3 linked regions of the Prosthecobacter dejongeii genome follow. The protein of the gene in region 3 binds, or shares a complex with, the protein of the main gene of each other region. Links are inferred from orthologs where the notes say so. Each region holds a gene or a part of one and is shown on either strand. Other genes may lie near its edges.

Region 1 (4,873 bases), on a different replicon or contig from region 3:
CCCGACGGAAGTGATTCTATCGGCTGCCCAAACTGTTTTAGGGCGCTTGGTCTGTTGTTATGGAGCCTGCTGGCGGGCGATGCTGATCCCCGCCATTCCCCAGGCCATTCTTGAGGGCGAGCCTGACATGCTCCTTGCCGTTCTACTGCAACCTTGGATCTCATCCCCGTCGCCTTCGTCAGCCTGGTTTCAGCCACTGGCCTCCTCGTGTATCTCCTTTGCATCGCCTTCACGATCTATTTTGTCCGTGAAGAGCTTTCGTTCAAATGGCTGCTGGTCCCCATGCTCCTCGTCGCTGTGCATACCGCGCTCATCGGCTATCGCTGGGGGATTCTATGACCCATGCCCGCTCCTATTCAATCCACGATGAAGACCATCTTTGAGTATCTCATAGTCTCGGTGATCGCCATCTTGATGGCCTGGGTGGGTTACTGGCTGATGGGAAAATACGACCCAAAAACCATACACTGGACCAACTTTGAGTGGGAATGGCGGTCAGTCCTTTGGTGGATCTGGTCATCCGTCATCTCAATCGTCACCTGGGTGTATCTCTATCGTATTTGCCGCGACCTTCACTGGCTGGTTCTACCTGCCTTGGGAATCACTAGCCCCATCATCGGCGCCCTGCTGTTCGTGATCCCATACTTTCTTTTTCCTTTCATATTCCTTTGGGGTTATGCCCCAGTGATCTTCCCGGTGGGCCTTGTCACAGGGCTGATCATTTCAATCGCCACGCTGCCCTTCCGGCCCAAAGGCGTGCTGCGGGGCAATGTGGGCCCGGATCTCTTTTCATGAAAACAGAAAACCTCTGCGCATCATGATTCGCATCACCTCCGGCGGCGACGCCAGCCTCATTGGATTGATCAGACTGACAGCCGCAGGCTGGCACTATGTTTTGTCACCTTCCTACCGTTTCAAAAAACACCGGGAATGGAGGAAGATCGCTGGAACCATGGGGGTGATTTATGGCGTCGCCTCGTGCCTTCTGGCCTTCGTGTTTTCCCTTCTGATTCCCGTCATGGCTTGTCTGGTGACTCACTATTGAACAAGCACATCCTCAATGCTGCGGAAATCCGGCGCTCCTATCAAGAGCAAACCCATGAGTTGATCGCCACAAATCCCCCCTCACCCGAAATTCTTCCGGATGCGTGGTTCGCGCATGATTGCCTTGCTGAGGGTCTCGCCCAGGGGGTCGGGTAAAAATTGCTCCAGGCCCAGGCGCAGGACGAGGGCATTCGGCAGGGCCTGGGGGCGGAGGGTGAGCAGGATGTCCACCGCTTCCTTCACCAGTTCCGCACCGTCCAGTTCCTGTTCCCACAGGTCTTTGATGATGATCACCAGCGCCACGGCCGCGCTGCGGGAGCGGCCCGCCCAGCATTGCAGCACCAGAGGTTCACGTTTCGTCTCGGCCGTGTAACGTAAAATAGCCTCCAAATGCGCCGCCGTGGGCCCCTGGCCATGATTTCCCTGCAGGGTCAGCACATCCTCAAACACCATGGGATGGCTGCTGCACGCCTGAGTCAGGTCGGCCTCGGCCTGGATGGGCTCGCGGATGCTGACCACATGCCAACGGCCCGGCTCCTTCGCCAAAAATGGAGTGATCTGGGTGGCCGAGCAGATGGCGAGGTCGCGCTCTAGGCGCTGGATGAACATGATCCATCCTAGCGGCTAACGAGGAGGAACGCTAGGAGAGTCTTGGAGAGAAAACCATCCTGGGCCATTTCAGTCCAGAAGGCCTCGTTTCGTCGCCTTGACGCTGGCCCTAGGGTCGGTTAATACTCCGCGCCCCTTTCCCCTTTGTCATGATCGAGAACTATCTCCCCGTCCTTCTGCAAGTCGTCCTCGCTGGCGGTTTTGCTGGCGTCACGCTGCTGATTTCTGTGCTGCTGGGCAAGTCTGCCAAGCGCAACACGATGAAGGACAGCGCCTATGAGTGCGGCATGCTGCCCCTCACGGAAGGCCAGCCCCGCTTCAGCGTGAAGTTCTACATCGTGGCGATGCTCTTCGTCCTGTTCGATATCGAGGTGGTTTTCCTCTACCCCGGGGCCATCATTTATCGCGACTACCTCTCCGTCTTTGGCCTGGGCATCGCCTGGGCCGCCCTCGGTTTCATCAGCATCCTCGGCGTGGCTTTCCTTTATGCCTGGCGCAAAGGGGCGCTGGATTGGAAAAACTGATTTCTGCCCCGGATGATCGCCTACCTCAGCCTCTACAAGCTGCGCCCTGAGGTGACCGAAGAAAAGCTGGAGGACATGATGTCCCGCGCCCGCATGGCCCTGCTGCGCGTGCCAGAGGTGCTGACGGTGAAAACCGGCAAGCGCGTGAACCCCAACGACCCCTACCCCTGGTTCGTTTACCTGGAAGTGGAGAGCATGGATAAACTGGCCATCTGCCAGGATGATCCCCACTACATCAAATTCCGCGAAGACGTGCTGAAGCCCAATGTGGCCGAGCAAGAGGCCACTGCCTTTGAGATGGAGCCACGCAAGGACGTGAAGTACTCCTAGGGCTACCTAGGGCTACCTTTCTGCCCTTGAAACATGAGGCCCCGCGCACAGCAGGCTGCACGCGGGGCGGGTGATTTTCTCTCTGGGCCAGGACTCAGTTCGCGCGGCGAATCAGCATGGGGCTGGGCTGAAGGTCATCAGCACTCGGAGGCTCAGCACCGATGTTTGGACTCACCGTCGCAGGCAGCTCATCCTCCATCTTCCAGGGGCCCAGTTTGGTCGCTGCAAAGGTATCAAAGGGCGCATACATCGTGATCACTTCTCCAGAGCGGCGACTGCCCTGCTTTAGCGAAAAGCGAATCTGGGTCTGGGAAAACTCTGCATTGGCTTCATCAATGGTGAGGTTGATCGGGGCCACCGTGTTATTGATCGGGAAGGCGAATTGAGTCAGCACCACACCCCCATCCGGCGTCACCTCCATGGTGCGGTCCAGGCGACGCTGCAGCACCTTCCAGCGGGCATTGCCAGTGGTGGCCCCCATGCGCAGGATCTCCGCCACGGTGAAGGGGTCCAGCGTCAGTTCCGCATACGTCACAAGGCTGAGGCCCGAGGCCGTCCCGCGGATGCTCACACTCTCCACCACTGAGAACAGCGGGGCAGATGGAATCGCCGTCGTGGGCTGGTTTTTAAAAGTCACATTCAGTGGCAGGGGGCGATTTGCCGTAAGGCTCCGGGGAAAAAATCGTGCCGAACCTGTGCGCACGGTCGCATTCGCAGGCAGCAGCTCCGTGGTGCCTGTCTTCACACTGCTCACATCCCACTGGGCGGTATTGATGATGGCAAACCCACGAGCCCTTTGGGCTAAGGAGACGACCGAGAAACTAGGCTGTGTGCGGCTGTTAAAAAGGCTGCCGTTCACCAGCGTCGTGGCACCTGTGATGGCTGCATTCGGGATCGTGAATCGGATCAGCTTGGGGGATACATAGGTCACTGGTGCCGAAACTGCCATGCCCAGGGACGTGCGAAATTGGATGTGTGTCACCGTGCGCACTTCGCCAAACACTGCCCCGCCAAAAGTGGTGCTATCGGCTTCGAGGTTCGCCAGCACCGAGTGGCCCACCGGGGCTGCCGCAGGCACATAGGAGGTGATGATCGGGATGCCTTTGGGCGACACCACATTTTGAGCCGATAGTTGGTTAGCCATGCCGAGGGAAAAAGCCAGGAGAGTCCCGAGATGGAGAAGGAAAGAGCGTTTCGTTTTCATGAGCGTGTGAGTGTGTTTGAAGCTAAATTTCAGAGTGTTCCAGCCCGCTATCAGGCCTTCGTTCACAGTGCAGATGCAGGCCGCTCAGCGAACTTGCGCAGATTCATGAAAAAAAATTCGCGTGACCTTATTCCCCTTGATCATCCGCTTGTGGCCTGAAGAGCAGATGGACTCAGCCCAGGGTGCCTGCGCTGCTCGCTGGGCACTCTGAAGGAGCGCGAACGTGCAGCTGCACGACTATCCACCGCATCATCACGCAAAAAAAACTCCGCCGGTTTCCCGGCGGAGTCTGGAGAGGGAAAACACCCCGGTTTTAGGGAAGCGGTGGCTCGTAAGTGAGGCCGTCACCCGTGATGAAGGTAGGCAGGAAGCCAGGGTTGGTCAGCGTGATCACGATGTTGGCGTGAACCGTGTTGTTGGGGTTGCGCAGGGTGACGGCAATCTCTCTCGCCTGGTTAGGCCAGTTGGTGGGCTCGATCACCGTGCCAGTGGCAATGACGGTGGCGGGATCACCCTGCCATTTGCGGAAGCTCATTGCACCAGTGGTGATGTCGGAGATGAAGTCATACCCGTCAAAAAAGCCCGTGACGACATTAAAACCCATCCAGCGGGACGTCATGAGGTTACCATTCAAAGTGAAGCTGGGGGTGGAACGCAGCATCTCACGCGCTGTTAGGCGAGCGGCGGTGACGGCGATAGGATAACCACCTTCGGCTTCATTGAAAGGACGGGCAGTCACCGTGCCACCATCGCGGGTCAGGATCGGGCGGCTCCGGTCAATACCGATGCTGTAGATCACACGATAGTTGCTGCCGGCAGGCAGGCCCAGCTCGCCAAATCCACCGGGCACCACCACTTGGTTGCTAGTCAGTTGCTCCACACCATTCACCTTGATGCTCACCATGTTATACTGGCTATTGTTAAAAAAGGCGATGCCCAGATTGCTCACCGTGAAGGTGCCCGTGGAGAGGCTGGAGGGAGCCAAGCTGCCTGTGCCACTGACTAACTTCAGACGGCCTGTGCGCGCGCCCTGGGGCACCACCACTGAGTAGCGGTTGTTACCCAGGGATGTCAGATTTTGACCTTCCACAAAGCTGCTACCAGGGCCAGTGAAAAACACCTTGTAGTTAGGCGTAAATCGGCTGGACAGATTGCTGGGTAA
Region 2 (4,915 bases), on a different replicon or contig from region 3:
GCTTTGGCCAAAGCGTCTTCCATGGCCTTCTGGGCAGGCCAGCAGGTTTGGTTGGCGGAAAGTCGGAGGTCGCCGCTGGCGACGAGCTGGATGGCGCGATGGTTGGGCATGATCTCTTAAGCATCTTCCAAAACAAGCTCCTCAAGCAATGCCTCGGTGCTGCTCATTCTTGCTGGGTGTTTGACGATTCTTGACCCTGGCCACCTCCGATTGTCCTGCACAGCCAAAAGTTGACCAAAAGACGTTCTCGCTGCATTAGTACCCTATGAAACCTACCCAGCGCGACATCGTGGTTTTGATCCACGGGCTCGGGCGTTCGCCTCGCAGTCTGCTGGCGTTGCGTTTCTGGTTATGGCGGGCGGGTTACAGGGTCATCAGCGTGAGCTACCCCTCCCGTCGTGTCACAGTGCAGAAAGCCGTGGATCAATGGTTAAAACCTGTTTTAGCTAAACTGCGACTGACCAAGGGCACGCGCGTTCATTTTGTCACGCACTCTCTGGGCGGTATCCTGTTCCGGGCCTGGGCAGAGAACCGAGACCCGTCCTTCCCTCTCGGCCGCACCGTGATGTTAGGCCCGCCGAATCAAGGCAGCGAGGTGCTTGCGCAACTGGGGGAGTCGCCCTGGTTGCGTCGTTTGTTAGGCCCCGTCATTCATGAGCTGGGGGTGGATGAAACAAGCACTCCGCGCAGGCTTGGGGCCGTGCCGCCCGGCACCGGCATCATCATGGGAAATAAGCCTGTGATTACCCTTTTCCGTGATCTCTTGGGCCCCGAGTCCGATGGCATCGTCACCGTCGCGGGGGGTTGGGTTGCAGGGCAGGCAGATTTCATGGTCACGCAGGCAGACCACACATTCATGATGTGGCGGCCCCGGGTGCTGCGGGCGGTGGAGCGTTTTTTGAAGGAGGGTGCCTTCATCTCCCACACGGAGTGGGCCATGGCTGACAACTTATCGCCCGCATCCTCCTAGACCCCATTGTCGAAGCTTTCTTAATTTCTAAGAGTGACGAAGCGCACTTCTTTGTGTAAAAACCATGCCTGCATGTTTTGTCGCTGGTTTCTCTGTCTCTCCATGCTGGCCCTGGTCAGTTGCGCCTCACGTCCACCTGCCCACAGGGAGCAGGGCTGGGCCTCCTATGTCGCAGACCAATACACCGGACGACCTACCTCTTCAGGTGAGATCTATTATCCACAAGCTTACACCGCTGCCCACACCACCTTGCCCTTTGGCACCGTGGTGACGGTGAAAAACATGCTCAATGGCCGCACGGTGAATGTCACCGTCAATGATCGCTTTCCCTATTATCAGGGACGTGTGATCAATCTCTCCAGCGCCGCTGCCCAGCAGATCGGCATCCCCTACATGCAGATGGGTCAGGTGGAGGTCACGGCTCAAACGGTGGCTCGAGGAAACTACGGCGCCCCAGCCCAGCCACAGTATGGGGGCTATGCCCAGCAGCCCGCTTACTCCCCACGGCCTGCGGCACCTCCATCTTACTCGCCACAGCCTGCCTACGGGGGCTACACCCCGCAGCCCACCACCCCCTCTTACTCAGCTCCCGCTGCCACTTACCAAGTGCAGCAACCCGCAGGCGGTGCCCCTAACGCACCTGGATTTAACGGAACCAGCAGCACCCCTCCTGGTCTGAAGACCTTCTAAATGATACTTCACGGGCTGCCCGAGCTTGTGAAAACTTTCACAAACGGGTTGCCGGGGGGGGAGCCGGGGCGTATTTCTTCCATCGTTAACCTCTTTTTCCAACGCCATGGTCGCCCCTGCTGAAACCGAAGCCTCCTACGATTCCAAAATCGAGGGCAATGTCGTCGTCACCAAGCTGGACTCTGCGGTCAACTGGATGCGCAAGAACTCCCTCTGGCCGATGCCCATGGGCCTCGCCTGCTGTGCCATCGAGATGATGGCCTCCGCTTGCAGCCGTTATGACCTCAGCCGCTTTGGCATGGAGGTCATGCGCTTTTCCCCCCGTCAGGCGGATGTGATGATCGTCGCAGGCACAGTGACTTACAAAATGGCCCTGGCCGTGAAACGCGTGTGGGACCAGATGCCGGAGCCCAAGTGGTGCATCGCCATGGGTGCCTGTGCCTCCAGCGGTGGCATGTATCGCAGTTACGCTGTGCTTCAGGGCATTGATCACCTGATCCCAGTGGACGTGTACATCTCGGGCTGCCCTCCACGCCCGGAAGCTCTCATGGAAGGTCTGATGCGCTTGCAGCGTAAAATCGAAGGCGAGCACTCCATCTCCGAGCAGAAGCAGGAATTGATCAACGAGCTGTCCTAATTTTAGGCCCGTCAAAAATCGTCAAAAGGACAACAAGCCGCACCGAATCGCATCATGAACGCCGCGCAAATGGTCACCGCCCTGAAGGAAAAATTCGGCGATGCCGTCCTCAGCACCACCGAATTTCGGGGCGAGCACACCCTGCAAGTTTCCTTGACCAGTGTGAAATCGCTGCTCAAATACTGCCGTGACGAGCTGAACTTCGATTACCTCGTGGACATCTCCAGCCTGGATCACATGGGCCAGGAACCGCGTTTTGAAATGGTCTATGAAGTGTATGGCTACGGCCATCACCAGCACCTGCGCATCAAGGCCCAGATCCCCGATGAAGAAGAACCCGCCACCGTCAGTGACATCTGGCCCACGGCCGACTGGCATGAGCGTGAAGTCTGGGACATGATGGGCATCAAATTCGCCGGTCATCCCGATCTGCGCCGCATCCTCATGTGGGAAGGTTACCCCTACTTCCCCCTGCGCAAAGACTTCCCCCTCGCCGGCAAACCCAGCGACATGCCCGAAGTCGGCTTCACTGGCATCGCCCCCATGGCAGACGGTCCCTTCGTCACCAGCGCAGGTGCCCCAGACACCGTGGCCCGCGAGCCGCGCGCAAAGCGGGTGGAGTAGTGTTTGGCAGCCCTGGTTATTCTTCGAGAGGATTCCAGACGCGCTTAAAGCCCATCCCTTCAAAGTCCTTCAAGTTCACGGTAGCAAACTCCGTGACTCCTTGAAGAGTGAGCGACAGCGCGATTCTCAAATCAAAAGCTTTTCGTCGCGCAAAATTTTTCATTCTTAGGTGCGGCCAATAAAGGTCATGAAACACCTTACTGTCCGGAGGAAAACCCAAGATTTGCCATCGCGGGTGACAGCGAAAAGCCTCACAAACAGCCACTGCTTCGGGAGCATCTAAAGGCTTGAGAAGCACCACTGGATTTCGTAACAATCCGTAGAGTTCGACTAAAACGAACTCCGAGATAGCCACCTCATCACGATCTTGTAAACCCATCACAAACAAAAACGCCTTCGCATGATCTGGGTGGTCTGGATTGACAGCTGGTAGCAAAATATTCGTGTCGAGAGCAATCATGACTGATCGAGACCTCGCATGGATTCTTCCTCACTGGAAATGTCTCTAAGTTTGTCCAGAGGAACCAGGGCGCGACCCGCAGATACCTTGGGCAGAACCCATTTTTGAGGCTCGGCTATCGGCTGTGGGAACCGAGCTAAAAACAGCTCAATTCCACGTCTAGCAATCTCGGCTAAAGAAAGCTCTTTCTGCTCTGCCAAAGCTTTGGCCCGGCGATAAAGCTCATCGGGAAGCTGGATTTGCGTACGCGTCATGATGTCAATTATACATCCTTTTTGAAAGCCGTCAATTTTACATCAGCAACCTATTTCATAGGGCTATGCATTATTTTCGGATCGACGAAGGGTTCATCTTGGAGATGACGTACTACACGCTCTCTTATCCCATCCATGCGCACACTCGCACTCACCTCACTCCTCGCTGCCTTGGCCTTTTCGGCTCGGGCGGAAATCAAACTACCCGCCATCATTGGCGATAACATGGTCCTGCAGCAAAAGCAGGCCAACCCCATCTGGGGCTGGGATACGCCCGGCACGGATGTGACCGTGACCTTTGCAGGCCAGACCAAGACCGCCAAAGCAGGCGCGGATGGCAAATGGACCGTGAAGCTGGATGCGGTACCTGCCAATGCGCAGCCTGCCACCCTCGGCATCAAAGGCACCAATACCCGCGAGCTGAAAAACGTCCTCGTGGGTGAGGTGTGGATCTGCTCCGGCCAGTCCAACATGCAGTGGAGCGTGAACGCCTCCTGGGATGCAGACCTAGAAATCGCCACGGCGAAATACCCGAACATCCGCCTCATCTCCGTGCCACAAGTGGGCACTCAAGAGCCCCAGCAGGACTTCAAAGGCCAGTGGGTAGAGTGCTCCCCACAGACCGTGGGCCCGTTCAGCGCGGTCGGTTATTTCTATGGTCGCGTCCTGCATCGCATGCTGGATGTGCCCGTGGGCCTGATCAACAACGCCTGGGGTGGCAGCGCTGCCGAAGCCTGGGTACGGCGTGATGAATTGGAGAAAGACGCACGCTTCAAAGGCCTCATGGAAAACACCGTGAAGACGGAAGCCGCCATGAACTCTGAGAAGGCCAAAAAGGATTACGAAGTGGCTCTGGCTAAATGGAAGACCCAGGCCGACGAAGCCAAAAAAGCTGGCCAACCTATTCCTCGCCAGCCCAGTTCCCCTCAAAGCTGGCTCACGGGCAATGCCCGCCCTGGAAACATCTACAACGGCGTGCTGCTGCCCACCATCGGCTATGGCATCAAAGGGGCTATCTGGTACCAGGGCGAGTCCAATGCCGGACGCGCCTATGAATACGGCTCTCTCTTCCCGTTCATGATTGAGCATTGGCGCAAAGAGTGGAAACAGGGTGATTTCCCCTTCTACTGGGTGCAGTTGGCTGACTTCATGCCTGAAGTACCCACCCCTGGCGACAGTGCCTGGGCTGAACTGCGCGAAAGCCAGACCAAGACCCAGAACGCCATCAAAAACGGTGGCCAGGCCGTCATCATTGATCTCGGCGAAGCCAACGACATTCA
Region 3 (5,098 bases):
AAGCAGACGGCCCCTTTTCCTCTCTTACTTCCCATTATGGCCGGATTCTTTAAATCTCTCCTTCAGCGCTTCACCAAACCCGACATTGACTGGGATGAACTGGAGGCGGCCCTCATCACTGGAGATCTCGGGCCGAAGTTATCCATGCAGATCGTGGATGACCTGAAGGCTCAAAGCCGTAAATTGCATGGCGCAGACATTGTGCAGGTAGCGCGCGAGCACATCCGCAAAATCTTGCCTGAAAAGGCTGAGACACTGACGCCTCTGGACGGTAAACCCAAGGTGGTCCTGGTGATCGGGGTGAATGGCACTGGAAAGACCACCTCCACGGCCAAACTGGCCCATCTTCTCCATAAAGGCGGAAAAAAGGTGGTGCTAGCCGCAGCAGATACTTTCCGCGCAGCCGCCGTGGAGCAGCTGGAAGTCTGGTCTCAGCGCCTAAACATCCCCATGGTGAAAGGGCCGCCAAATGGTGATCCCGCCTCTGTTTGTTTTGAGGCGTATGACCTCGCCAGTCGCACTCAGGCGGACTTCCTGCTATGTGACACGGCGGGCCGCTTACACAACAAGCACAACCTCATGGAAGAGCTGAAAAAGATCCACCGCATCCTGGGGCGTAAAGACAGCACCTCTCCCCACGAAGTTCTTTTGGTGGTGGATGCCACCACGGGGGCCAATGCCCTCCAGCAGGCACGCGAGTTTCACAAGATCATCCCACTGACGGGCGTCATCGTCACCAAGCTGGATGGCAGTGGTAAAGGCGGCATTTTAGTGACCATCCAGCAGGAGCTGGGGGTGCCCACCCGCTACATCGGCCTGGGTGAAAAAGTGGAGGAATTTCAGCCCTTCAACAGTCAACGTTTCGTCGAGGAACTGCTATGAGCCTGGAACTTCCCCAAACCATTGATCTCGTCTCGGATGAGCACTTCATGCGCGAGGCTCTACGTCTGGCCAAAAAAGCAGCCCGTCAGGATGAGGTGCCCATTGGCGCGGTCATCGTTCACAAAGGGCAGATCATCGGTCGTGCCTGGAATCAGGTGGAAACGCTGAAAGATGCCACCGCTCATGCCGAAATGCTGGCTCTGACTCAGGCGGAGAGTGCGATGGAAGACTGGCGTTTAGCGGAGTGTGATCTCTACGTTACCAAAGAGCCTTGTCCCATGTGTGCCGGGGCGATTGTCCACTGCCGGATTCGGCGGGTCATCTTCGGTTGTGTGGATGTCAAAGGTGGGGCGGCAGGGGGATTTTGGAATCTGCTGCAAGCTCCCAATCTCAACCATCGCAGCGAGATCACGCCCGGTGTTTTGGCGGATGACAGCATCGCTTTGCTAAAGGCTTTTTTTGCCGATGCGCGCAAGCGGAAAGCTCTGGGCCTAGCCCATACGAAGGGGATTGGCACGCCTCCTCAGATATCGGACTCGACGATCTTTGATGGCCCTTAAACGGGAGTCCTTTGTCCCAGGTTAGCATGCGTTCTGCCCGGTCATCGGTTTTCTCATTTTTTTCTTCCGGTGGCTGGGGGGCATTCGCTAACATCTGAGACATGAGCGATACGACCTGGCATCTCATCAAAGCGGCTGACAATCAAGAATACGGCCCCATCACCACCGAGACCCTTTTGGGCTGGGCTAGCGAGGCTAAAATTTCGCCCATGGATAAGTTATCCAATGACGGGCGACAGACCTGGCAGCGGGCACCCATGATCCAGGAATTGCAGATGGATTGGCTGATCCAAATGCCGGATCAGTATCTTTATGGGCCGACCAATGTCGCCACCATTCAGGAGTTTTTAGCCACAGGAGAAATTGATGAAAATGTCGTTCTGATCAATTGCGTGGATGCCACGGAATCCCGGCTTTCAGATCAGGCCTTCTTTGGTTTTAGCCCGCATCACACGCGCAGCGCCGAAACTACCTTGGTGGGTGCCCAGTGGCCAGATCTGCAGAAGGGGAGTGGGGACGCGCTTTTGCAGCAGCGTGTCGGCCTTTTAGAAAAGCAAATCGTGGAATATCAGCGCTCACTGGATCAATGGGAAACCAGCTACCAGAGCCTGCGTCAGCAATTCATAGAGGCCACTGGGCGCGAGCCGCTTTAACAGGGAGATTTCACTTTTTGGGTCGTGTCTGGAAAGTGGGTAATCGCAGTTTCCAGCGCATGGCGGCGAGCCGCAGAATTAAGATCACCGACATAGCTATATAGCGATGGCTTTCTGAAGGTGGAAGCCATCGTTCCAGCAACACAAAAATGGTGGCCCCTATGCCCACTGCGGTCGCATAAAGTTCAACCTCCGCTCTCAGGACCCAAGGAATTTCACTTCGCAAAACATCCCGGAGGATACCTCCCGCGACTCCCGTGACGATGCCCAGGAGGACTGCTACGATGGCAGGTGAGCCTAGGAGAAGGGCTTTCTCCGTACCGACAATGCCAAAGAGGGCCAGCCCAAAGGCATCTGCCAAGGTCAATGCTCGATTGGGTATTTCGATGAACCCCGCCAGCACAAACGTGCTCACCGCAGCTACAAGAGACCACGTGATGTGGTCAGGAGCCTGAATCCAGAAAACGGGGCGTACACCCAGGCACAGATCGCGTATCGTTCCGCCACCCACCGCTGCCACGAGAGCTAAAACTACCGCTCCAAAGAGGTCCATGCGTTTTCCCTCGGCTGCAAGCACGCCGGAAATGGCGCATACAGCACAGGCAGAATACTCAATCCAGGGTGGCATCTGGTCATTTTGAACCAAAAAACGCAGAAATCGAAGACCAAGTCTGCTCCTTTCTAAAGACATCCATGGGTGATGGATGTCTCGCAGCATGGTTTTCCCCGTCCGGCAACCTCTCAATTTGGTAAAAAAAGGGTCAAAAGAGGGGGCTTAGGGCCCACAAAAGTGTGAGCTTGTGAAATTTTTCACAAATTCGGGTTGCCCGTCGTAAAGCCTTCCTGATAATGCACACGCCCCCATGGCAGCACTTCTCGCCAGCTTCGACTTTGCCTTCCTCATCACTTCGGTGGTGAAGATCGTTTTCCTGACCTTTTTGGTCATCTTGCCCATGGTCGCTTACTCCGTTTATGCGGAGAGGCGATTTTCGGCCATCATCCAGGACCGTGTCGGCCCCAACCGAACCGGGATCCCCTTGACGCTTTTTGGCTTCAAGAAGGATATCCAGATCTTTGGGATCGGGGGCCTGGTGCAGCCCATGGCAGATGGTTTGAAGTTTCTTCTCAAAGAAGATTTCACCCCGAAGTCCGTCAATACTTTCTACTATTGGTTGGCTCCAGCGCTGACAATGGTCCCGGCACTGATGACTTGTGCCGTGTTGCCTTTTGGGAGCGAATTGGATTTTTCATTCCTCAATCCAATGATTGAAAAATTGGGTGGAACAGGCTTTTCCGCACCTGTGAAGTCTGTGATTGCTGACCTGAATGTCGGGCCGCTTTTCACCTTCGCTATCGCGTCCTTGGGGGTTTACGGGATCGTCCTAGCAGGATGGTCCTCGAACTCGAAGTATCCCTTCCTCGGAGGGGTTCGCTCCTCGGCGCAGATGATCTCCTATGAACTGTCCCTGGGGCTTTCGATCATTCCTGTTTTGATGGTGTTCGGTGAGCTGAATCTCTCTAAGATGTCAGCGTTCCAAGACGCGAACGGTTGGCTCCTGCTGCCTTTCTGGGGTGAAGGTTTGACGGCTGAACGCTGGGTGCTGCTGGTGCCCATGGTCATTTCCTTCTGCATTTTCACGGTGGCGATGTTTGCTGAGACCAATCGCTTGCCTTTTGACCTGGCGGAGTGCGAAACGGAACTCGTTGCAGGTTACCATACGGAATACAGCTCCATGAAATTTGCCCTCTTCTTCTTGGGCGAATATGCAGCCATGATCATTGGATCGGGTTTGGCCGTTACCTTGTTCCTGGGCGGCTGGAGCATTCCTTTCTGGCCCTTCTTTGAATACGTCGGGAACATGATCGGGTTGGATACTGCCTTTGGCTGGCTCGGGAGCAGCTTTCAGCTTCATTACTCCGCAGGTTCCACGCCTTTTTGGCTTGGACTTCTACACATTGGCGTCTTCTTTTTGAAGGTCATCGTCTTCATTCTTTTCTTCATCCTCATTCGCTGGTCACTGCCGCGGTTCCGCTTTGACCAACTTATGAAATTGGGCTGGCTGTTCATGTTTGAACTGGCTCTGGCCAATGTCATCCTGACTGCCGTGATCATGGCCTGCTTCACGAAGTAATTTCCCCCTCCGATGGCAACAATTATCGTCCAACGCCCCAAGCTCGCCTGGCATGAGAGATGGTTCATCTCCACGCTCGTCAAAGGTTTGAAAATTACGCTCGGGCACGCCCTTAAAACATTCCGCGAGATCGTAGGCGGCAAGGAAAAGGTGACCATGGAATACCCTGAGCAAAAATGGGATGCCAATCTGCCTTCCTACTACCGGGGTGCTCCCGCTTTGGTGACCGATGAACAGGAACGTGAGCGCTGCGTGAGCTGCCAACTTTGCGAGTTCATTTGCCCTCCAAAGGCCATCCGTATCACTCCCGGTGAAATCCCCAGCGATGATCCATGGGCCAAAGTGGAAAAGCGGCCGAAGGAGTTCGATATTGATATGACTCGCTGCATCTACTGCGGCATGTGTGAAGAAGTTTGTCCTGAACAGGCCATCTATTTGCGTAAAGATTACGCCATCACAGGTGAATCCCGTGCTGAATTGATGCACAACAAGAAGAAGCTCTATGAGATCGGCGGCAAGCGCGTTGGCCTCGTCAACAAGTGGAATGAATTGAAGTAGAGCCATGCCTTCTATCCTCTTTTATCTTTTCAGCGCGATGACCTTAGGCTTTGGCCTGTTGGTCGTCACGGCGCGAAATCCCGTTACCAGTGCTCTGTCTTTAGCGGGTAGCTTCGTTGGTCTTGCGGCTCTTTTCTTGAGCTTGGATGCTTACTTCATCGGAACCATCCAGATCCTTGTTTACGCAGGTGCCGTGATGGTGCTTTTCCTCTTCATCATTATGTTGTTGGATATCAAGGCGGAGGAAGGCAAGAAGCCCAACCTCCCCGCTGTCATCGGAGGTATTGTTTTGGCCGTTATTTTGGCGCTTCAG

The links.
Region 1: the proteins of HNQ64_RS11470 (region 3) and HNQ64_RS02260 are in contact, whole or in part, in a cryo-EM structure (PDB 6KHJ), measured with the Thermosynechococcus vestitus proteins. The link is inferred for Prosthecobacter dejongeii from one-to-one orthologs. Residues at the interface, in WP_126985484.1 of Thermosynechococcus vestitus: Gln8, Lys26, Trp29, Leu30, Pro33, Met34, Met37, Leu38, Leu83, Ile84, Phe85, Lys86, Glu87, Asp88, Val89, Leu90, Pro91, Ala92, Thr100, Ala104, Val107, Ile108, Phe111, Leu112, Tyr114, Ile115, Ile125, Ser126, Leu128, Phe133; in WP_126986108.1 of Thermosynechococcus vestitus: Gly6, Tyr7, Glu8, Tyr9, Phe10, Gly12, Phe13, Leu14, Ile16, Cys17, Ser18, Pro21, Ala24, Leu25, Ala27, Ser28, Leu31, Arg32, Pro33, Ser35, Arg40, Leu41, Thr42, Thr43, Tyr44, Glu45, Ile51, Gly53, Ala54, Trp55.
Region 2: the proteins of HNQ64_RS11470 (region 3) and nuoB are in contact, whole or in part, in a crystal structure (PDB 6Y11), measured with the Thermus thermophilus proteins. The link is inferred for Prosthecobacter dejongeii from one-to-one orthologs. Residues at the interface, in WP_096411122.1 of Thermus thermophilus: Arg36, Val44, Arg45, Met46, Gly47, Pro48, Asn49, Arg50, Val51, Leu57, Gln58, Ala61, Asp62, Ile64, Lys65, Ile67, Phe68, Lys69, Glu70, Ile72, Val74, Glu223, Ala224, Glu225, His233, Thr234, Glu235, Tyr236, Ser237, Trp241; in WP_096411117.1 of Thermus thermophilus: Arg16, Glu17, Gly18, Leu24, Leu27, Val28, Trp30, Gly31, Arg32, Asn34, Ser35, Trp37, Thr54, Asp55, Ala56, Asp59, Ala61, Arg62, Phe63, Gly64, Glu66, Val67, Phe68, Arg69, Ala70, Ser71, Arg73, Gln74, Ala75, Asp76.

The regions. Positions count from the first base shown.
Region 1 is NZ_JACHIF010000001.1:615,236-620,108, forward strand. What follows is about bases 781-3,489. They hold HNQ64_RS02260 (NADH-quinone oxidoreductase subunit A), read left to right. Parts: upstream 781-1,802; coding sequence 1,803-2,177; downstream 2,178-3,489. Other genes in these bases: HNQ64_RS02245 (hypothetical protein), read left to right, coding at 781-795; HNQ64_RS02250 (hypothetical protein), read left to right, coding at 818-1,045; HNQ64_RS02255 (hypothetical protein), read right to left, coding at 1,126-1,653; HNQ64_RS02265 (Dabb family protein), read left to right, coding at 2,190-2,507; HNQ64_RS02270 (hypothetical protein), read right to left, coding at 2,602-3,489. Outside these bases: HNQ64_RS02240 (hypothetical protein), read left to right, coding at 154-339; more of HNQ64_RS02245, read left to right, coding at 343-780; more of HNQ64_RS02270, read right to left, coding at 3,490-3,711; HNQ64_RS02275 (hypothetical protein), read right to left, coding at 4,025-4,873. UniProt on the Escherichia coli protein: NDH-1 shuttles electrons from NADH, via FMN and iron-sulfur (Fe-S) centers, to quinones in the respiratory chain. The immediate electron acceptor for the enzyme in this species is believed to be ubiquinone.
Region 2 is NZ_JACHIF010000001.1:1,154,991-1,159,905, reverse strand. What follows is about bases 781-3,531. They hold nuoB (NADH-quinone oxidoreductase subunit NuoB), read left to right. Parts: upstream 781-1,766; coding sequence 1,767-2,297; downstream 2,298-3,531. Other genes in these bases: HNQ64_RS04580 (antitoxin), read right to left, coding at 3,378-3,531; HNQ64_RS04585 (PIN domain-containing protein), read right to left, coding at 2,938-3,381; HNQ64_RS04590 (NADH-quinone oxidoreductase subunit C), read left to right, coding at 2,352-2,921; HNQ64_RS04600 (septal ring lytic transglycosylase RlpA family protein), read left to right, coding at 1,043-1,660; HNQ64_RS04605 (alpha/beta fold hydrolase), read left to right, coding at 781-970. Outside these bases: HNQ64_RS04610 (L-fucose/L-arabinose isomerase family protein), read right to left, coding at 1-110; more of HNQ64_RS04605, read left to right, coding at 266-780; more of HNQ64_RS04580, read right to left, coding at 3,532-3,635; HNQ64_RS04575 (sialate O-acetylesterase), read left to right, coding at 3,771-4,915. UniProt on the Escherichia coli protein: NDH-1 shuttles electrons from NADH, via FMN and iron-sulfur (Fe-S) centers, to quinones in the respiratory chain. The immediate electron acceptor for the enzyme in this species is ubiquinone.
Region 3 is NZ_JACHIF010000004.1:219,045-224,142, forward strand. The notes cover bases 2,159-5,092. They hold HNQ64_RS11470 (complex I subunit 1/NuoH family protein), read left to right. Parts: upstream 2,159-2,958; coding sequence 2,959-4,227; downstream 4,228-5,092. Other genes in these bases: HNQ64_RS11465 (trimeric intracellular cation channel family protein), read right to left, coding at 2,159-2,723; HNQ64_RS11475 (NuoI/complex I 23 kDa subunit family protein), read left to right, coding at 4,240-4,785; HNQ64_RS11480 (NADH-quinone oxidoreductase subunit J family protein), read left to right, coding at 4,790-5,092. Also shown: signal recognition particle-docking protein FtsY, read left to right, coding at 37-882; tRNA adenosine(34) deaminase TadA, read left to right, coding at 879-1,442; HNQ64_RS11460 (hypothetical protein), read left to right, coding at 1,544-2,095; more of HNQ64_RS11465, read right to left, coding at 2,106-2,158; more of HNQ64_RS11480, read left to right, coding at 5,093-5,098. UniProt on the Escherichia coli protein: NDH-1 shuttles electrons from NADH, via FMN and iron-sulfur (Fe-S) centers, to quinones in the respiratory chain. The immediate electron acceptor for the enzyme in this species is believed to be ubiquinone.